DNA from 2 places in the Kosakonia sp. Marseille-Q7440 genome. Region 1 is predicted to be linked to the other one. Evidence: predicted binding sites of a transcription regulator. Region 1 holds the regulator's gene; the other holds the start of a gene.

What was found. Region 1 encodes ArgR, which controls arginine synthesis, uptake and breakdown. Its sites were predicted from a motif close to ANTGAATAAAAATACANT; they were not measured.
Region 2: a site for ArgR is predicted at 2,432-2,449, ahead of argC (N-acetyl-gamma-glutamyl-phosphate reductase). Genes of this name have one in related genera too.

What each region holds. Positions count from the first base shown of each region.
Region 1 covers NZ_CBCPLT010000002.1:626,518-637,384, forward strand. The annotation lists gene ACWPW2_RS16895 (S6 family peptidase) at 139-4,221, shown strand; gene yhcN (peroxide/acid stress response protein YhcN) at 4,280-4,543, opposite strand; gene yhcN (peroxide/acid stress response protein YhcN) at 4,646-4,909, opposite strand; gene argR (transcriptional regulator ArgR) at 5,289-5,759, opposite strand; gene mdh (malate dehydrogenase) at 6,172-7,110, shown strand; gene degS (outer membrane-stress sensor serine endopeptidase DegS) at 7,162-8,229, opposite strand; gene degQ (serine endoprotease DegQ) at 8,321-9,691, opposite strand; gene zapG (Z-ring associated protein ZapG) at 9,863-10,261, opposite strand; gene zapE (cell division protein ZapE) at 10,451-10,867, shown strand, end outside.
Region 2 covers NZ_CBCPLT010000004.1:2,912-13,778, reverse strand. The annotation lists gene ppc (phosphoenolpyruvate carboxylase) at 1-979, opposite strand, end outside; gene argE (acetylornithine deacetylase) at 1,233-2,384, opposite strand; gene argC (N-acetyl-gamma-glutamyl-phosphate reductase) at 2,555-3,559, shown strand; gene argB (acetylglutamate kinase) at 3,573-4,349, shown strand; gene argH (argininosuccinate lyase) at 4,425-5,798, shown strand; gene oxyR (DNA-binding transcriptional regulator OxyR) at 6,059-6,976, shown strand; gene sthA (Si-specific NAD(P)(+) transhydrogenase) at 6,959-8,359, opposite strand; gene fabR (HTH-type transcriptional repressor FabR) at 8,556-9,200, shown strand; gene ACWPW2_RS21820 (YijD family membrane protein) at 9,204-9,575, shown strand; gene trmA (tRNA (uridine(54)-C5)-methyltransferase TrmA) at 9,617-10,717, opposite strand; cobalamin riboswitch at 10,834-10,867, shown strand, end outside.

The DNA.
Region 1 (10,867 bases):
TAAATATCTCGCTGTGCTAGAGTTAATTCGCGACGGGCAAAGAGCCTGTCGCGATAAATATAATAAGTAGGGGCTTATTACTATATTTTCAATGTAGAGCAATATTTTCTTCTATTACTAAACCAAAGGATGGTTAGTATGAAAAAAATATATTCGCTTGAAGTCACACTATCACTCTGTTTATCACTCTTTTTCCCTTCCTGCGCACTGCATGCGAAAGCGCGCATTGTTCAACGCTCCGTGGCGAATGCCGATATTCCTTATCAGACCTATCGTGATTTCGCGACCAATAAGGGGGCTTTTTATCCGGGAGCCAGGGATGTGCCCATTTATAATAAATATGGTCAGACGGTTGGCCGGTTAAATCAGGCGCCGATGCCCGATTTCAGCAGCGTAAATAACACCACGGGTATCGCTACACTTATTCACCCGCAATATGCAACTACGGTGCATCATAATCCCACGTCATATCTCAGAACCCTGGAATTTGGTCATCATCCTTATGAGCTGGCAGACAGAGAGAGTATTCGGCTAAAGGACTTTAGCGTTATTCGCTTAAATAAAGTGGTGACGGAGGTGGCGCCTGCCGCGATAGCCCCCTTGAATATGCCGCTTAAAACGCTGCATGACGAGGCGCGTTTTCGTCTCTTTTACCGCATGGGCTCCGGCAGACAAAAAGTGAGCGATGCCGCGGGAAAGCGGAGCGATATTCAGGGGGCGTATCGTTTTCTCACCGGCGGAACTATCGGGCAGCCGCGGATTAACCTTTATCAACTATTGGTGATCAACTCCGGTGATGTTTTTGACCCTAAAAATGGTCCGCTGGCGAGCCACGGCGCACTGGGCGATAGCGGCTCTCCGCTCTACGCCTGGGATAGCCTGAATAACCAATGGATCGTGGTCGGTTCATTAAGCATGCTCTATCTGGGGCCTCTTGAGCAGACCGCGTACACCTTTGTTGATCCGCAATTCATTCAGCAGACAAGGGATAAATATGCCAGCGCGGCGATAGAAAACAGGCAATACAATGCGCTGTTTATCTGGCGATACAATGCCGCCACAGGCACGGGCACGTTAACCCAGGGGAGAAACACTTATGCCATGCAGGGCAAGGGCACAGAGAGCACCCGCAGCGGTAACGATCTGATTTTTCGCGGCACGGACGCTATTTTGATGTTGCAGGATAGCGTCGATCAGGGCGCGGGAAGCTTAACCTTTTATGGCAATGCCAGCGTCTCGCCGATGCAGGCGCAGACATGGACCGGCGGTGGCGTCAATATCGCTTCCGGCGCGACAGTAAAATGGCTGGTGAACGGCACCGACGGCGATAACTTGCATAAGGTGGGTAAAGGGACGCTGAATATTAACGCGGTGGGCGTCAATCCGGGCGGGTTAAATGTCGGTGACGGAACCGTGGTGCTTGCCCAGCGTCCCGATGCACAGGGCAGGGTGAGGGCATGCAGCGTGCTGCGCATCGTCAGCGGCAGGCCGTTAGTGGTGCTTCGCGATGGTCAGCAGGTCGATCCCGATTCGATTACGTGGGGCTTTCGCGGCGGCAGGCTGGACGTTAACGGCAATGCGCTCACCTTCCACCAGCTCAATGCCGAAGATTACGGCGCCGCGCTGATTAACCGGGCAGCAAAGCGGGCTGATATCAATTTACGCTATCAGCGCGCTATCGACACCATTCCCGTCTACGAGTGGTCCTACTCGCGAACAGGGAAGGTCGGCGAGTTATATGGGTACCGTAATTCCAATACCGGCACCAATGATTACTTCATTCTTAAAACGCCTGACTATGACTGGTTCCCGGACAATCAGCACAGCAATGAACACTGGGAGTTTGTCGGTCACGATCATCAGCAGGCGATCCGCACCCGGTATGAGCGCCTCAAAGATGAGGATTATATCTATCACGGCCAGCTGCGGGGAAATCTTAACTTCACTAACCGTGTCGCACCCGGAACGCGAGGCGCGTTGATCCTGGATGGCGCAGTCGACATAGCCGGTGATTTTACGCAGCAGTATGGTCGGCTGGTGTTTCAGGGACATCCTGTTATCCATGCCTATAACACGCCGGAGATTGTTGAAAAACTGCGTTCGCTGAGGGATTTCTCGCTGCGCAGCGAGCCGGTCTCGTTTACGCAGCCGGACTGGGAGCGCCGCATCTTTCACGTCAATCGGTTAGTGCTTGATTATGCCTCGTTCGACCTCGCCAGAAATGCGTCGCTGACTGGCAATATTGAGGCCAGAGGCTCGGCTATCACGCTGGGTAGCTCTACACCCTATATCGATATCAATGATGGCAATGGCGTAGTGAACGTACCGCGCCGGGGCAGCTCAACGGGAGCGCTTGATGAGGAGCTTAGCCGCTTCTGGGGGCACATAAACCTCTCTGCGCACTCGACACTTGCCATTCGGGAGAAATTTACCGGCACGGTTTACGGACAGGATAGCCAGGTGACGGTTTCATCGCGGGATGCCACGTTTGATGGATTCAGCCAGTTTAGCCAAACCCCGCTCACCCTTGAGGAGAATGCACGGCTGACCGCAACGGGCGGCTGGGGCAGTGACGCTACGGTGACCGTCGGCTCTTCCGCCTCGCTACTGCTGGCGGCAAACCCTGTTGCGGCGGGGCGCGTTACCCCTACGCTCTATGCGCTCAAGAGCAGTGCGACGTATGAACTTAATGATGAAAGCACGCTTAACGTGGCCCCCTTCGCTTCTCTGTGGGGGCATATTCACGCCGTAGGCGAGGCGTTCATCCGCTTTGGTGAGAGTGACGTGCCGCGGCTTGTTCAGGGGCTTACGCCGGGGCAGAAGGGGAGCGTGGCCAGGCTCTTCGGTTTTAAGAGCAGCTGGATTGGTTCACTCTCTGCGCCGCGCGCGCGCTTAAGCCTCAATGCGACGCGGTGGCAGCTACGCCGTGATTCTGAGGTCGGCAAACTCTCTGCTTCGCGCTCGCTGGTGGGGCTTTCCGCAGGAAGATACCGCTTTAATACCTTAAAAATTGGTGAGTTAGAGGCCAATGATACGGGGTTCGCCCTGCGTACGGACCTGCAAAGCAGCGATAAAATCGTTATTAGCCAGCGTGCGGGTGGTCGCAATAACGTTCTGTTTCTTGATGTGCTCAAGCTCTCCCGACGCCTCCAGGGGCTGCATCTTCCGTTGATTACCGCCCCGCGCGGCACGCCCGTTTCGCTCATTACGGCGGCAAAAGCGGTGCGGGGGTTTAGCAAACTTGAGCCGATTATCAAACAGCAAGAGGATGCGCTAAGCACGCAGTGGATCCTGACCGGTTTCAGGCAGACGCCCGATCCCGCCGCCATTGCCAAAGCCAGACGCTTTTTTGCCATGAGTTATAAGCGCTTCATTACGGAAGTGAATAGCCTGAATAAACGCGCCGTGCAGTTGCGGGAGAAGGGCGGGCATGCGGGAGCGTGGGCATTCACGCAGCGCCATAACGGCACCGGCAAAGGGAGCGTAAACCACCACGACGCCATGACCTGGTCGGGTATCGACAGAAAAAGCGCCTTGCCAGGTGCCGATCTCTTTTCTGGCGTCTATATGAGTTACGCCACTCAGCAGTTGAGCGGCGCAAGCGTGCAGGGAAGCAGTCGCGATTTCGGCGCAGGCTATTACGCCACGTTGCTGAGCAAATCCGGTTTCTATCTCGATACCGCCGTGAAATATGTCCACTCATTCAATCACGACTGGCTGGCGTTCAGCGGTCTTAACGCGCGCGATTACCGCACTAACAGTTGGTTAGGCGGCGTTGAAGCGGGTTATCACTATCCGTTGACCCGGCATGCCTATATCGAACCGCAGGCGGGGGTGGTGCTGGGCAAGCTCTCCGGTGCCACGCTTCACTGGCACGATCGCGGCCTTCCTCTCACCCTGCATCGCCGGAGCGCGATCCCGTGGGTGGGGCGTGCAGGGATCGTGGCGGGTGCGCACTTCTGCGATGACGATCGGGCGATTACGCTGCGGGCAGGGTGGCATTATGAGACTGAACTGCGGCCAGATGGCGATATCATCCTTCATGACGACGCAGGCAATATGCGGGTTAAAGCCGGGCGTGACGGGCGCATACACTACCATGCCAGCATTGATGGGCAGGTGAGCGATAACCTCCACATGGAGCTTGATGTCGCGCACTCAAGGTTTGGCAACATGGATGCGGAGCAGGCTATCAACGCGCAGGTGCACTACTACTTCTGATAAAAAAAAGCCCCTGCCAGGGGAGGCAGGGGCAAGTCGTCGGACAGACGACGAGGGTTTATTTGTACAGTTCAGCCGTCACGTGGGTGTGAGAACCGGTGCGGGCTTCAATAATGCGGTAGCTGCTTGCGCCAGCCTGGTCGGCTTTCGCAGAGAGTTCCTGACGGATATCCATCGGTACACCGGCAATCTGTGAAACAGAGACGGTACCTACGGATTGCAGGTTGCTGGCCTGCTCGCTGTTAACCAGCGTTGCGGCACCTGCGCCGAACGAGATCAGGGAAGCAAGGCCAAGGGATGCGATAATCAGATTGCGTTTCATACTGTTTTCTCCTGAAGAGAGACTCAACGGCGAGAAGGGTTAAACGTCTTTTTTTATGCCTGGTGCCGTTGAGCGATTAATTCATAGGGTTTGGGGTAAAACTTATTTGTAGAGTTCTGCCGTCGCGTGCCAGCGGTCACCGCTGTGCGCTTCAATGATGCGGTAGGAGGATGCACCCTGCTCTTCCGCTTTTTTGCTCAGCTGCGCGTTCATGTCCATCGGTGAAGAGGCGATGGCGCCGACGGAGACGGTACCCAGAGACTGGCGGTCTTGCGCCTGGTCTGCATTGATCATGTCAGCGGCAAAGGCGCCGAATGAGAGTGCTGAGAGGATACCCATAGTTGCGATAGATGATTTGATATTCATAATGCTTACCTCGTCGTATTCTTTTCTTTGAATTTTTCCAGGGGCTCGTTTTGTGACCCCCATCACGAAATCAAGTATACACTAATCACGCGAATAATTAATACCAAGCTAATTATAACTACGACGAATACATATAACGCATGGCGGTTTTTATAACCTGACAGCATAAAAATTTTGCTTAAGGCGAGGAATTAGTTAACGAGGATTAATAAAATCAGCGAGATAGATTGCTTTGATTTTTTGTGCGGTGCTATCGGCTGCGGCAGGGTAATGAAACGAAAAATCGCACTATTTGTTAAATGATATGGGGTGGAAAGTCGCCTGAAAGGGAAGAAATGCCGAACATTCCCCCTCAGCGGGAACCGAGGGGAATGCGTGGTTAAAGCTCTTGTTCGAAGAGGACGAGGATCGCTTCGTAGAGATCTTTAACGGTAAAACCGCGGGCTGGGGTGGTGAAGATGGTGTCGTCACCGGCGATGGTGCCAAGGATCCCTTCCGCTTTACCCAGCGAGTCGAGCAGACGCGCGATCAGCTGCGCAGCACCCGGACTGGTGTGGATGACCACCACCGCATCGTTGTAATCGATGTCCAGCACCAGGTTCTTCAGCGGGCTGGAGGTCGTCGGCACGCCCATCTCAATTGGCAGGCAGTAAACCATTTCCATCTTCGCATTACGCGTGCGCACCGCGCCGAACTTGGTCAGCATGCGTGAGACTTTGGACTGGTTGATATTGTCGAAGCCCTCTTCTTGTAAGGCCTGGACAATTTCACCCTGGGAACTGAATTTCTCTTCTTTTAAAAGCGCTTTAAACGCCTTCACTAATTCTTCTTGTTTAGCCGAGCTTCGCATAAGTCACCCGTAATATGGCTGTGAAAATAACATTATTATGCATATTAATGAATTTTTATGCAAACATTGTGCAGATAAATATGCTGAAAAGTTATGGGGAAGGGCGCGAAGTTTAGCAAATTCTTTCGTTAAGGACATCAGCATGTGGCTTACGTCGCAAATAAGAGTAAAAAGTAAATTAAATGTTATAAATATGATGTTATTTTGGTGAATTCTACAGCTATATTATAAACTCGTTAAGTTAGTTGCTTAGCTTGCCGATCTGACGGTCGTATTTAACCCTTTTATAAAATCGCTACAGTGGGCTGTGCCGCGTTATTTTGGCGCACTTATTGTCATAATTAGCAGGGTGAATTAAGGTCGCCGCAGCGGAGTAACAATATATTTAGCTAACCATAATAAGGAGTTTAGGATGAAAGTCGCAGTCCTCGGCGCGGCCGGCGGTATCGGCCAGGCGCTTGCCCTACTACTGAAAACACAACTGCCTTCAGGTTCAGAACTCTCCCTCTACGACATCGCACCTGTCACTCCCGGTGTCGCTGTAGACCTCAGCCATATCCCGACCGATGTAAACATTAAAGGCTTCTCCGGTGAAGATGCGACGCCAGCGCTGGAAGGTGCCGACGTGGTGCTGATCTCCGCAGGGGTTGCGCGTAAGCCGGGTATGGATCGCTCTGACCTGTTTAACGTGAACGCCGGTATCGTGAAAAACCTGGTGGCGCAGGTGGCAAAAACCGCGCCGAAAGCCTGTATCGGTATCATTACTAACCCGGTCAACACTACCGTCGCGATTGCGGCTGAAGTGCTGAAAAAAGCGGGTGTCTATGACAAGAACAAACTGTTTGGCGTGACCACGCTGGACATCATTCGCTCCAATACTTTTGTTGCTGAGCTGAAAGGTAAGAAACCAGCAGAGATTGAAGTGCCGGTTATTGGCGGGCACTCTGGCGTGACAATTCTGCCGCTGCTGTCGCAGATCCCGGGCGTGACCTTCAGCGAGCAGGAAGTTGCCGATCTGACCAAACGTATTCAGAACGCGGGCACCGAAGTGGTGGAAGCGAAGGCGGGTGGCGGTTCAGCAACCCTCTCCATGGGCCAGGCGGCTGCACGCTTTGGTCTGTCGCTGGTTCGCGCCCTGCAGGGCGAGAGCGGCATCGTTGAGTGCGCCTATGTTGAAGGCGATGGCGAACATGCGCGTTTCTTCTCGCAGCCGCTGCTGCTGGGTAAAAACGGCGTTGAAGAGCGCAAGGCGATTGGCCAGCTCAGCGCGTTTGAACAGCAGTCGCTGGAAGGCATGCTGGATACGCTGAAAAAAGATATCGAACTCGGTGTCGACTTCGTCAACCGCTAAGCGCGGCTGAGATGAGAAACCGGAGCCTGTGCTCCGGTTTTTTTATGGCTGTCAGTTGGTAGCCGGGTACTCCTGAATCGTGACGTGCAGGGTCAGCTTTTTGTCGTCGCGCATCACTTCAACCGGGATCTCTGAGCCAGGCCGGATCTCTGCCACCTGGTCCATGGTCTCCAGCGCGGATACCGCCGGTTTGCCGTTCACAGAGGTGATCACGTCATTGACCTGAATACCCGCGCGCGCCGCCGGGCCGTCTGGCGATACTTCATTAACTACAATGCCCTGAATCGGATCGATACCGGTGCCCTGAGCGTGCAGCGGGGCAATCTCGCGCCCGCCGATACCGATATAGCCGCGGATCACCCGCCCGTCGCGAATCAGCTTATCCATAATCTTGGTGGCCAGCTGGAACGGAATGGCGAAACCAATCCCCTCAGGCGTCTCTCCGTCGTTACTCTTATCAAACGACAGGGTATTGATGCCCATTAACTCGCCCAGCGAGTTGACCAGCGCGCCGCCGGAGTTGCCGTGGTTGATGGAGGCATCGGTTTGCAGGAAGTTTTGCCGCCCGCTGGGGTTGAGGCCGATACGCCCGGTGGCGCTGATAATCCCCTGGGTGATGGTCTGCCCGAGGTTATAGGGGTTGCCGATCGCCAGCACCACATCGCCAATATGCGGCGTGCGCTTGGCATTGATCGGGATCACCGGCAGGCCGGAATTAGCGTTCACCTTCAGCACCGCCAGGTCTGTCAGGCTATCTGAGCCAACCAGTAAGGCTTCAAAGACGCGTCCATCCTGCAGGGCGACGATAATCTGATCCGCATCGTTAATCACATGCTTGTTGGTGATGATATAGCCGCGCTGATCCATGATGACGCCGGAGCCGAGGGTGCGGATTTCGAGGCGGTCGTGCGTGGAGCTGTTCAGGCTACGGTTATAGACGTTGACCACTGCGGGCGCGGCGCGGCGCACGGCCGGGTTATAGGACGCAGGCGTCTCATCGGCGCTGTCTAACTGATGCGTCGCGAGCGGGTTATTCTGACGTAGCGACGGCATGGCGGCGATGATCAGGCCACCGACGACAACACCGATTGCAATCGAACGTAAAAGCTTCACATACATGATGGGATAGTCGTTAAAAGAAGGACCGCAGCAGCATACCATGAGTTATCCGGACATCACACGCAGCGGTGATGCCCGGACGAGGAAAGGGTTAACGCAGCAGCAGATAGATGCTGTCGTTACCCCGCACAATGTGCAGCGCCATTATCGAGGGCCTGGTCTCCAGCACTTTGCGCATTTCGGCGATGGACTGCACGCGCGTACGGTTAACGCCGATGATCACATCATCTTTATGCAGACCCGCCTGTGCCGCCGAGCTGCCTTTCTCAACTTCACCGACCCGAATGCCTTTGGTGCCATCCTTCAGCTGACCGTCGCTCAACTCTGCGCCCTGCAATGCCGGGGAAATCAGCTCTGCGCTGGCGGAAGCGGAGGTGCTCTTATCCAGCGTCACTTCAACGTCGAGCGGTTTACCGTCTCGCAGCAGCCCAAGCTTCACTTTCGCGCCCGGTTCGGTCGTGGCGATGCGCGAGCGCAACTCCGCGAAGCTGTTCAGCGCTTTACCGTTGAGGCTGACAATCACATCCCCGGATTTGATCCCCGCTTTTGCCGAGCCAGAGTTAGGCAGCACTTCGCTGACAAACGCCCCGCGCTGCACATTCAGGTTAAAGGCTTTGGCGATATCCGCGCTCATCTCCGTGCCCTTAATACCGAGCAGGCCGCGCTTAATCTCACCAAACTGAATCAGCTGGTGGGAGAGGGTTTGCGCCATATTGCTGGGGATAGCAAAGCCGATGCCGACGCTGCCGCCGCCGGGAGCGAGAATGGCGGTGTTAATGCCGATCAGCTCACCGTTGAGATTGAGCAGCGCGCCGCCGGAGTTGCCGCGGTTAATCGAGGCATCGGTCTGGATAAAGTTCTCCAGCCCTTCGAGGTTAAGTCCGCTGCGCCCGAGCGCTGAGACAATCCCGGACGTTGCGGTCTGCCCGAGGCCAAACGGGTTGCCGACCGCGACGACAAAATCACCGACGCGCAGCTTATCGGAGTCCGCAATGGCGATTTGCGTCAGGTTGCTGGGGTTTTGCAGCTGTATTAGTGCGATGTCGCTCTGGTCATCGCCGCCGATCAGTTTGGCGTCGAATTCACGGCCATCATTAAGCTGTACGCTGATTTTTTGCGCCTGGTTGATGACGTGATTATTGGTCAGGACGTAGCCCTTCGCGGCATCAATAATTACTCCGGAGCCTAGCCCTTCAAACGGCTGCGGCTGTTGCGGCTGATCGGGCGCCTCTTCACCGAAGAATTTTTTTAGCTCTTCCGGCACCTTCTGGCCCTGTACCGCCGTGCCTTCAACCTGCACGCTGACCACGGCGGGAAGCACTTTCTCAAGAACCGGCGCAAGACTGGGTAACGCCCCCTGGCCAGGCACCTGTGACGGCATCGCCGCCGTTGCCAACGGTGCCGAGAGAGATAAGCCGACACTTAACGCGATTGCACTCAACAGCTGGGTTTGTTTCTTCATCGATGCTGGCTCTCAGTAACCTGAAGTGGAAGGATAGATGCCCAAAACAGAGTGATGTTATTGAAATTTCAACCCGGTAACAATGCGAAGAATGACTAAATAATAGCTGGAATGGGGAAGTTGCGACGGGCGCGGGGGACGCGCCCGTATAAATAAGGAGGGTGAGATGCCTTATTTGCGATTGGCGCGACCGCGCAGCAGACCCGATGCGCCTTCAGAGTAGTCGCGCGGGATCTGTACCGGGGCCTGATCGTTGTTCGCTTCAGACTCTGACAGACGGTTGCGGAACGGATTCTCTTCCGCGGACATTTCCGGCAGCAGGCTTGAGGAGCTCTTCGCCATATGTTGATAGAGCTGACGATAGTCGTCCGCCATGTTGTCGAGGAGTTCAGCGCTGCGGGCAAAGTGGCTCACCAGCTCTTCGCGGTACTCTTCCAGTTCTGCTTTGTTTTTTTCCAGTTCATACTGCAAGGCCTGCTGTTGACGCAATTTCCGGTTTCCGAAACGCATGCCCACGGCACCAATAATAATGCCGACAACTAACCCAATTAGCGCGTATTCCCAGGTCATGACTTCTCCCATTGTTGTTCGATTCCGTAGGGGGTGGGCTGCAAGCTTCTTGCCTGCGCCGGAGAGTGCCACTATAACCGCTAAAGGTGCAGAAGTGGAATCCTGACGCTGCATCGCGTAGTGTAGAGCGGCCTTTTTTTCGTCAACCCTGTGGGGGCGGATCGATTTTCAAGGAACAACAATAACACCATGCAAAGCCTTTCCCCGACATCGCGATATCTTACTGCCCTGAAAGAGGGTAGCCATCAGCCGGACGATGTGCAAAAAGAAGCTGTCACCCGACTGGATACGATCTATCAACAGTTGATTGCCGAACAGGAGCCCGCCGCGCAGCAAAGCGGAGGCCTGATGGCGAAGTTCAGCAAGCTGCTGGGCAAACGCGATACCCCTTCGCGCGAGCCGGTACGCGGCCTCTATATGTGGGGCGGCGTCGGGCGAGGCAAAACCTGGCTGATGGATCTCTTCTATCACAGCCTGCCGGGCGAGCGTAAACAGCGTCTGCACTTTCACCGCTTTATGCTGCGTGTGCATGAAGAGTTAACCACGCTGCAAGGACAGAGCGATCCGCTGGAGATTGTCGCCGACCGCTTTAAGGCGCAAACCGAC
Region 2 (10,867 bases), on a different contig from region 1:
GCGTCGCGATCAGATCGCTGCGCAGCTTTTTCATCAGGTAACGATACGGCTCGCGGGCGCCTTCGGCACCGGCCAGTTCGCGCAGCTCATCGGTACACTCAACCATCGACAGCTCGGAAATCAGCAACTGGATATCTTTCAGGAAGAGATCGGTCGCTTTCCAGCGGCTAAGCAGCAGAACGTGGCGGGTGATATCGGCGGTGACGTTCGGGTTGCCGTCGCGGTCGCCGCCCATCCAGGAGGTAAAGCGCACCGGGACAAAATCGACCGGCAGCTTGTAATTAAGGTTCTCTTCCAGCTGTTCGTTCAGCTCGCGCAGGTAGTTTGGCACCCCTTCCCACAGGCTGTTTTCCACCACCGCAAAGCCCCACTTCGCTTCATCAACCGGGCTTGGGCGATTGCGGCGGATCTCATCCGTGTGCCAGGACTGGGCGATCAGCTGGCGCAGACGGCGCATCAGCTGGTGGCGCTCGTAATCGGCGATATCGCTGTTATCGAGCTGTTTTAAACAGGCGTTCACTTCCACCATTTTGTGGATCAGGGTGCGACGCGTGATCTCAGTCGGGTGGGCGGTCAGTACCAGCTCCAGCGAGAGGGATTCAATCGCATTGATAATGGTGGATTCGTTGAGATGAGGTTGGTCTTTCAGCTTTCTGATGGTGCGGGCAATCACTTCCGGGTTGCTGGCCGCTTCGCCTTTCGCTGAAATGCTGTGGTACTGCTCAGCGGTGTTCGCCAGATTCAGAAACTGGCTGAATGCGCGGGCCACCGGCAGCAGCTCATCATTAGAGAGATTCTGCAAGGTGGTGAGCAGTGCCTGGCGGTCGGTTTCGTTGCCGGCGCGAGAAGATTTGGACAGCTTACGGATTGTTTCGACGCGGTCGAGAATGTTCTCGCCCAGTGCATCCTTGATGGTATCTCCCAGCAGTTTGCCGAGCATACTGACATTACTACGCAACGCGGAATATTGTTCGTTCATGTTACCCCAGACACCCCATCTCATTTTGTTTTGTTATACCCGCCGTTGAGCAGATATAAGACACCGTCTTTTATAAAGCCACGTAAAACTCACTACGTCAATTGCGGCGAAATCGGTTCAGCAAACGAATAAATCACGGGAATTTATGAAAGTTAACACCCTTCGCTGCAGATAAGTTTCGCTTATGAAATGCACTATTTTGGCGCATAAAAATCCCCTCAGCAGAGGGGAATATTTATCTGTTTTGCCGCGCTTAATGCCAACAGAAATGGTGCACAACCTGGGTAATAAGCTCGCGCGTTGGCTTAATAAAGCGCGTTTCCAGGTATTCATCCGGTTGGTGCGCCTGGTTAATGGAGCCAGGGCCGAGGACCAGCGTCGGGCAGAGAGTCTGGATAAACGGCGCTTCGGTGCAGTAGTTCACCACCTCCGTTTCAACGCCAAGCAGTTTTTCCACCACTTCCACCAGCTGATGATCCGTCGGGCATTCGTAACCGGGGATTGGCGGATGGAGTTCAAAAACATTCAGGCGGCCCGGCCAGCGGGAACTGACCGGCTCCAGCGCTTCATTAAGCAGACCGTTGAGATCGTCAAGCGTCATCCCTGGCAGCGGACGAATATCCATATGTAATTCACAGCAGGCGCAGATTCGGTTTGCCGCATCACCACCATGAATATGACCGAGGTTAAGCGTTGGATAGGGAACGGTGAACGCCTCGTAGTGATAACGCTCTTTCAGGTTGTCGCGCAGGGTCAGAATATGGCCGATGGCATCGTGCATCAGCTCAATAGCGTTGACGCCGCGCGCCGGATCGCTGGAGTGTCCAGACTGGCCAAGAATGCGAATGGCGTTGGAGATATGGCCTTTATGGGCGCGAACCGGCTGCAGTGAGGTTGGCTCGCCGATAATCGCGCAATCCGGGCGCAGCTGCGTATTCTCAGAGAAGTAGCGCGCACCCGCCATGCTGGTCTCTTCATCAGCGGTAGCGAGGATGTAGAGCGGCTTGCTCAGTTTTGTCACATCGACGTCACGCAGGGCATCAAGAATAAAGGCGAAGAAACCCTTCATATCCGCTGTGCCAAGGCCGTAGAGCTTGTTGTCATGCTCGGTCAGGGTGAAGGGATCGCGCGTCCAGCGCCCATCGTCAAACGGCACGGTGTCCGTATGGCCGGTCAATAACAGCCCGCCCGCGCCGCTGCCGACGCTGGCAAGCATATTGAATTTGTTACGTGTGCCGGGTACCGGCTGCACTTCAACAGTGAACCCAAGATCGCCAAACCATCCTGCCAGCAGATTGATTAAAGACGCATTACTCTGATCGAGTGCTTCTTCCGTTGCGCTGATCGACGGAGTGGCAATCAGGGCGCGGTAGATCTCGATAAATGGCGGCAAATTCATTTTCATTGTTGACATACCTGAGTTCGTGATAGTATCAATATTCATGCAGTAAATGTGCATAAAAATACAATAATGTTGAGCGTATGGGAACCCGTAAGGCGACTTTGCTCAGCGACGCGGGAGGGAGAACGCACCCTTCCAGATCCGAACATGACGTAAGAAGGTAGACCGCACCGATGTTGAACACATTAATTGTGGGTGCCAGCGGTTACGCCGGCGCAGAACTTGTGTCCTATGTAAATCGCCATCCTCATATGAACATAACCGCTTTGACGGTTTCTGCGCAAAGTAATGATGCAGGAAAATATCTCTCCGATTTACATCCGCAGCTGAAGGGCATTGTCGATCTGCCGCTGCAGCCGATGGCCGATATCAAGGATTTTCTGGCCGGTGTGGATGTGGTGTTCCTCGCAACCGCCCACGAAGTGAGCCACGATTTGGTGCCAGATTGCCTGGCGGCTGGCTGCGTGGTGTTCGATCTCTCTGGCGCGTTCCGCGTGAACGATCCCGCGTTTTATGAAACCTTCTATGGCTTTACCCATCAGCATGCCGATCTGCTCGAAAAAGCGGTTTACGGCCTGGCGGAGTGGAACCATGACAAAATCAAAGAGGCGCAGCTGGTTGCCGTGCCAGGTTGCTACCCGACAGCGGCGCAGCTCTCGTTAAAACCGCTGATCGATGCGGGCCTGCTGGATCTTAATCAGTGGCCGGTGATCAATGCCACCAGCGGCGTTAGCGGCGCAGGGCGCAAAGCCGCGCTCTCTAACAGCTTCTGTGAAGTGAGCCTGCAGCCGTACGGCATCTTCAACCATCGCCACCATCCGGAAATCGCCACGCATCTCGGTACGGACGTGATCTTCACGCCGCATCTGGCAAGCTTCCCGCGTGGGATCCTGGAAACCATCACCTGCCGCTTAAAACCGGGCGTGACCCATGCACAAATCGCGGCTGTGTTCAAACAGGCTTACGACGGCAAACCGCTGGTGCGTCTGTATGAAAAAGGCGTCCCGGCGCTGAAAAACGTGGTCGGCCTGCCATTCTGCGACATCGGCTTTGCCGTGCAGGGCGAGCACCTGATTGTGGTGGCGACGGAAGATAACCTGCTGAAAGGCGCGGCGGCGCAGGCGATGCAGTGTGCCAATATTCGTTTCGGCTATGCTGAAACCCAGTCTCTTATCTAATCGAACAGGCGTGATGATGAATCCATTAATTATTAAGCTCGGTGGCGTACTGCTGGATAGCGAAGAAGCGCTGGAGCGTTTGTTTACTGCCCTGGTGCAGTACCGCGAAGCCCATCAGCGCCCGCTGGTGATCGTTCACGGCGGCGGCTGCGTGGTGGATGAGTTAATGAAGCAGCTCAATCTGCCGGTGAAGAAGAAGAATGGCCTGCGCGTGACGCCTGCCGATCAGATTGACATCATTACCGGCGCGCTGGCGGGCACCGCCAACAAAACGCTGCTGGCGTGGGCGAAGAAACACCATATCGCCTCGGTTGGTCTGTTCCTTGGCGATGGCGACAGCGTCAGCGTTACCCAGCTGGATGAAGAGCTTGGCCATGTCGGTTTAGCGCAGCCTGGCTCGCCGAAGCTGATTAACACCCTACTGGAGGGCGGTTTCCTGCCGGTCGTCAGCTCCATCGGTGTGACCGATGAAGGCAAGCTGATGAACGTTAACGCCGATCAGGCGGCAACGGCGCTGGCGGCGACCCTTGGCGCAGATCTGATTCTGCTCTCCGACGTGAGCGGTATCCTTGATGGCAAAGGCCAGCGCATCGCCGAGATGACCGCAGCTAAAGCAGAACAGCTGATTGCCCAGGGCATTATTACCGATGGCATGATCGTGAAAGTGAATGCAGCGCTGGATGCGGCGCGCACGCTGGGTCGTCCGGTGGATATCGCCTCCTGGCGTCACGCCGAGCAACTGCCGGCGCTGTTTAACGGCACGCCGATCGGCACCCGTATTCTGGCTTAATCACAGACACACTTATGTAGGCCGGATTAGCGCAGGCGCCATCCGGCAAAACGTAGAAAAAGAAGGAAGCATATTATGGCACTTTGGGGCGGGCGTTTTACTCAGGCAGCGGATCAACGGTTCAAACAGTTCAACGACTCTTTGCGCTTTGACTACCGCCTGGCGGAGCAGGATATCGTTGGCTCTGTGGCCTGGTCCAAAGCGTTAGTCACCGTTGGCGTGATGAGCGAAGCCGAGCAGCAGCAGCTGGAAGAGGCGCTGAACACCCTGCTGGAAGAGGTTCGCGCCAACCCGGAGCAGATCCTGCAAAGCGACGCGGAAGATATTCATAGCTGGGTGGAAGGGAAGCTGATCGACAAAGTGGGCCAGCTGGGCAAGAAATTGCACACCGGCCGCAGCCGTAATGATCAGGTCGCGACGGATTTAAAACTGTGGTGCAAAGAGACCATCAGCGAACTGCTGCTGGCGAACCGTCAGTTACAGAGCGCGCTGGTGGTGACCGCCGAGAACAACCAGGACGCTGTCATGCCGGGCTATACGCACCTGCAACGCGCCCAGCCGGTCACTTTTGCGCACTGGTCTCTGGCCTACGTTGAGATGCTGGCCCGCGATGAGAGCCGTTTGCAGGATGCCCTGAAGCGTCTGGATGTCAGCCCGCTGGGCTGCGGGGCGCTGGCGGGCACCGCCTATGAGATCGATCGCGAACAGCTGGCGGGCTGGTTAGGTTTTGCGTCGGCCACCCGTAACAGCCTGGACAGCGTTTCCGATCGCGATCACGTACTTGAACTGCTCTCCGATGCCTCGATTGGCATGGTGCACCTGTCGCGTTTTGCCGAAGATCTGATCTTCTTCAACTCCGGCGAAGCGGGCTTTGTTGAGCTTTCCGATCGCGTTACTTCCGGCTCATCTTTAATGCCGCAGAAGAAAAACCCGGATGCGCTGGAACTGATCCGCGGCAAATGTGGCCGTGTTCAGGGGGCGCTGACCGGCATGATGATGACGCTGAAAGGGCTGCCGTTGGCCTACAACAAAGATATGCAGGAAGATAAAGAGGGGCTGTTCGACGCGCTCGATACCTGGCTTGACTGCCTACATATGGCGACGCTGGTGCTGGATGGTATTCAGGTGAAACGTCCGCGTTGTCAGGAAGCGGCGCAGCAGGGTTACGCCAATGCGACCGAGCTGGCAGATTACCTGGTCGCCAAAGGCGTGCCGTTCCGTGAAGCGCACCATATTGTTGGTGAGGCTGTGGTAGAGGCGATTCGTCAGGGTAAACCGCTGGAGGAGCTGGCACTTGCCGACCTGCAACAGTTCAGTGCGGTGATTGGCGACGATGTTTACCCAATCCTTGCTCTGCAATCGTGCCTCGATAAACGCGCGGCGAAAGGGGGCGTTTCCCCGACGCAGGTTGCGCGGGCGATTGCTGAAGCGAAAGCGCGCCTGGTGTGAGATAAGCGTGGAAACGAAATGAGCCTGGCGTAACGCCGGGCTTTTTTATGCAAAAAAAAGCGGACACGGGGTCCGCAAAACGTTCACGTTGGCTTTAGTTGTACAGAGAGAAACGGTAGTGAAAAGGGTGACTGGTTAGGGTAGAACACAGTACCGCTACGTTTCCTGGAGCCAATTATTGTATAGAAGGCTTGATAGGGATAATCGTTCGTTGCTATGCTATCTATCGCCATGAACTATCGTGGCGACGGAGGATGAAGATGAATATTCGTGATCTTGAATACCTGGTGGCGTTAGCGGAACACCGCCATTTTCGCCGTGCAGCCGACTCGTGCCACGTCAGCCAGCCTACGCTGAGCGGGCAGATCCGCAAACTGGAAGATGAACTGGGCGTAATGCTGCTTGAGCGCACCAGCCGCAAAGTTCTCTTTACCCAGGCTGGATTGCTGCTGGTGGACCAGGCGCGCACGGTACTGCGCGAGGTCAAGGTGCTGAAAGAGATGGCAAGCCAGCAGGGTGAAGCCATGTCCGGCCCGCTGCATATCGGGCTGATCCCGACCGTAGGCCCCTATCTGCTGCCGCATATTATTCCGCTGCTGCATCAAACCTTCCCGAAACTTGAGATGTATCTGCACGAAGCGCAGACGCAGCAGCTGCTGGCGCAGCTTGATAGCGGCAAGCTCGATTGCGCGATCCTCGCGCTGGTCAAAGAGAGCGAAGCCTTTATTGAAGTGCCGCTGTTTGACGAGCCGATGATGCTGGCTATTTACGAAGATCACGCCTGGGCGAACCGTGAATGCGTGCCAATGGCCGATCTGGCGGGTGAAAAGCTGCTGATGCTGGAAGATGGGCACTGCCTGCGCGATCAGGCGATGGGCTTCTGCTTTGAAGCGGGCGCGGATGAGGATACCCATTTCCGCGCAACCAGCCTGGAAACGCTGCGTAATATGGTCGCGGCCGGGAGCGGCATCACGCTGCTGCCAGCGCTTGCCGTTCCGCGCGAGCGTAAACGTGATGGCGTGGTCTACTTACCGTGCATTAAGCCGGAGCCGAAGCGTACCGTTGGGCTGGTTTATCGACCGGGCTCGCCGCTGCGCAGCCGCTATGAGCAGCTGGCAGAGGCCATCCGCGGCGCGATGGATGGCCATTTCGACAATGGCTTAAAACAGGCGGTTTAGGCCGTTCAGTGCAGCTACCCGATAGGCTTCCGCCATGGTTGGGTAGTTGAAGGTGGTGTTAACGAAGTACTCAATGGTGTTACCGCCACCTTTCTGCTCCATAATCGCCTGGCCGATATGAATAATCTCGGCCGCGCGCTCGCCAAAGCAGTGGATCCCCAAAATCTCTTTCGTTTCACGGTGGAACAGAATCTTCAGCGTACCAATGTTCATGCCGACGATTTGCGCACGCGCGAGGTGTTTAAACTGCGCACGGCCCACTTCATAAGGCACTTTCATGGCGGTGAGCTGCTGTTCGGTTTTCCCGACGGAGCTGATCTCCGGAATGGTGTAGATCCCGGTCGGGATATCCTCTATCAGATGCGCGGTGGCTTCACCTTTGATCATCGCCTGCGCGGCGATACGCCCCTGATCGTAAGCCGCTGACGCCAGGCTCGGATAACCAATCACATCGCCTACGGCATAGATATGCGGCAGCGCGGTCTGGTACATGCTGTTGACCTTCAACTGACCACGACTATCCGCTTCCAGCCCGATATTGGCAAGCTGCAGGCTGTCGGTATTCCCGGTGCGGCCGTTCGCGTAGAGCAGGCAGTCCGCTTTCAGCTTCTTACCCGATTTCAGATGCATGATGACGCCATCATCCAATGGCTCAATGCGCTCATACTCTTCGTTGTGGCGAATCACCACGCCGCTGTTCCAGAAGTGGTAGGAGAGGGAGTCGGACATCTCCTGATCGAGAAACGCCAGCAGGCGGTCGCGGGTGTTGATCAGGTCGACCTTCACATTCATACCGCGGAAGATGGACGCATATTCACAGCCGATAACCCCTGCGCCATAGATAATCACGTGGCGAGGTTCGTGGTGCATATCGAGAATCGAGTCGCTGTCGTAGACGCGCGGGTGCGCGAAATCGACGTCATCCGGGTGATAAGGGCGCGAGCCGCAGGCGATGACAAACTTCTCCGCCGTCAGGGTTTCAACGGTGCCATCGTGGCACTCCAGCCCCAGCGTGTGGTCATCAATAAAGTGCGCGTTGCCTTCCAGAATGTCGCAGTGGTTACGCTCGTAAAAACCCTGACGCATACGCGTTTGCTGGTTAATCACGCTTTCGGCATGGTTCAGGATATCGGAGAAAGAGGAGCGAAGAAGGCGGGTATGGTCGCTGTAGAGCGGGTTTTGGTTAAATTCGATAATACGGCTGACTGCGTGACGGAGCGCTTTCGAGGGGATGGTGCCCCAGTGCGTACAGCCGCCGCCGACATTGTGGTAGCGCTCAATAACCGCTACCCGGGCTCCCTGTTTAACGAGGCCCATGGCTGCGCCTTCGCCGCCGGGACCGGAGCCTATCACTATTGCATCGTAATCGTAGGAATGTGGCATGGTAAGGCTTACCTGTTCTTATACATAAAAGCAACATAATACTAACATTAACCACGGGATAACCCAATTATCACTGTGCTTTTTTCCGCTGAAAAAGAAGAATCTGCGCGTAAACAATCCGTCACAATCCAGTACAATCGGTTTGGATTTATTCTCTGGTATAGTGCCAGCGGGCCCCTGGAAGGATTCAAACATCGTGATGGGTGTAAGAGCGCAACAAAAAGAGAGAACGCGGCGGTCACTGGTTGAAGCCGCATTCAGCCAACTGAGCGCTGAGCGAAGTTTTACCAGCCTGAGCCTGCGGGAAGTGGCTCGTGAAGCGGGCATCGCGCCAACGTCATTTTACCGGCACTTCCGCGACGTTGATGAACTCGGCCTGACGATGGTCGATGAGAGCGGCCTGATGCTGCGCCAGCTGATGCGCCAGGCACGTCAGCGAATTGCCAAAGGCGGCAGCGTGATCCGCACGTCGGTCTCCACTTTTATGGAGTTTATCGGCAATAACCCGAACGCCTTTCGGCTACTTTTACGTGAACGCTCCGGAACGTCAGCCGCGTTTCGTGCAGCGGTCGCGCGCGAGATCCAGCACTTCATTGCGGAACTTGCCGATTACCTAGAACTCGAAAACCACATGCCGCGCGCCTTTACGGAAGCGCAGGCTGAAGCGATGGTCACCATCGTCTTTAACGCCGGTGCGGAAGCGCTGGACGTGAGCGCTGAGCAGCGCAAACAGCTGGAAGAGCGGCTGGTTTTACAGCTGCGTATGATTTCAAAGGGCGCATATTACTGGTATCGCCGCGAACAGGAAAAAATGGCGCAACAACCGACGAGTGAAGGATGAATGATGAAACAGTCAGGTCAAGAGAAAGGTACGCTGCTGCTGGCGCTGATCGCCGGTTTGTCGATTAACGGCACGTTTACCGCCGTGTTTAGCTCCCTCGTACCCTTTTCGCTCTTTCCGATTATCTCGCTGGTGCTGACGATCTACTGTCTGCATCAGCGCTACCAGAATCGCACCATGCCGGTAGGTTTACCGGGTCTTTCAGCGGCCTGCTTTATTCTCGGTGTGCTGCTCTATAGCGCCGTGGTGCGCGCTGAGTATCCGGATATGGGCTCCAACTTCCTGCCCGCGCTGCTGGCGGTAATTCTGGTCTTCTGGATTGGCTTTCGCCTGCGCAACCGCAGCCGTCAGTACGAAGCTTCCGATTCCGAGTAAGCGGTAAGCCGGAGGGCGTTTTATCACCTCCGGCATCGCGATTACTTGCGCGTCAGCAGGACGCCGCACTCCATATGGTGCGTGTAGGGGAACTGGTCAAACAGCGCCAGGCGTGAAACCGTATGCGTCTGGCTTAATGTTTCCAGGTTTTTGCACAACGTTTCCGGGTTGCAGGAGATATAAAGGATGCGCGGGTAAGCCTGCACCATCTTCTCAGTTTCCGCATCCAGCCCGCTGCGCGGTGGGTCGACGAAAATCGTTTCGCACTGGTAGCTCTGCAAATCAATGCCCTGTAAGCGGTTAAAGGCGCGTACGCCGTTCATCGCCTGGGTAAACTCCTCCGCCGACATGCGGATAATCTGCACATTATCAATCTGGTTGGCTGCGATGTTGTACTGCGCCGCCGCAACCGAAGGTTTGGCAATTTCTGTTGCCAGCACGCGATCGAAAGTACGCGCCAGCGCCAGCGAGAAGTTGCCGTTACCGCAGTAAAGCTCCAGCAGATCGCCTTTCGACCCACGCGTGACATCCAGCGCCCACTCCAGCATCTGAATATTCATCGCCGCATTCGGCTGGGTGAAGCTGTTCTCTACCTGGCGGTAGATCATCTCCTGGCCGCCAACCGGCAGACGCTCATCAACGAAATCCTGATCCAGCTCGATTTTGGTTTTGGTGGCGCGGCCAATAATCTGCACATTCAGGTTCTGCGCGCGTAATGCATCGCGCAGGCGCGTGGCCTCTTCCTGCCACTCGGCATCCAGCTTCTTGTGATAGAGCAGCGTGACGATCGCCTGGTTGCTCAGGGTGCTCAGGTAATCAATCTGGAAGAGTTTATGGCGCAGGGTTTTGTTGTCGCGCACCGCCTCGATCATCACCGACATTAATTGGTTAATCAGCTCGCTTGCCGCCGGGAAGCTGTCGACGCGGATACGTGATTTGGTCTGCTGATCGAAAATGATGTGGTAGAGATCGTCCCCGTCGTGCCAGATACGGAACTCGGCGCGCATGCGGTAATGGCTGACGGGCGAGCGGAACACCTCCGGAAGCGGCGCGGAAAAGGGCGTCATCAACGATTGCAGACGTACGACTTTTTCGGCCAGCTGGGCTTCGTACTGTTCTGTCGGCAGGTGTTCTGGGGTCATGATGCTTCCTGAGAGATTATGAATAACGCGGGGATTGTAGGGATTGCTCACGGGATGTCCAGCCTGCGGCGCAACGAAATAGTCCCGTAGCAGTCTGGACATCTATATGTAACGGAATGTAGCATCCTTTTTCCGGTCCTGTGAGTTAAA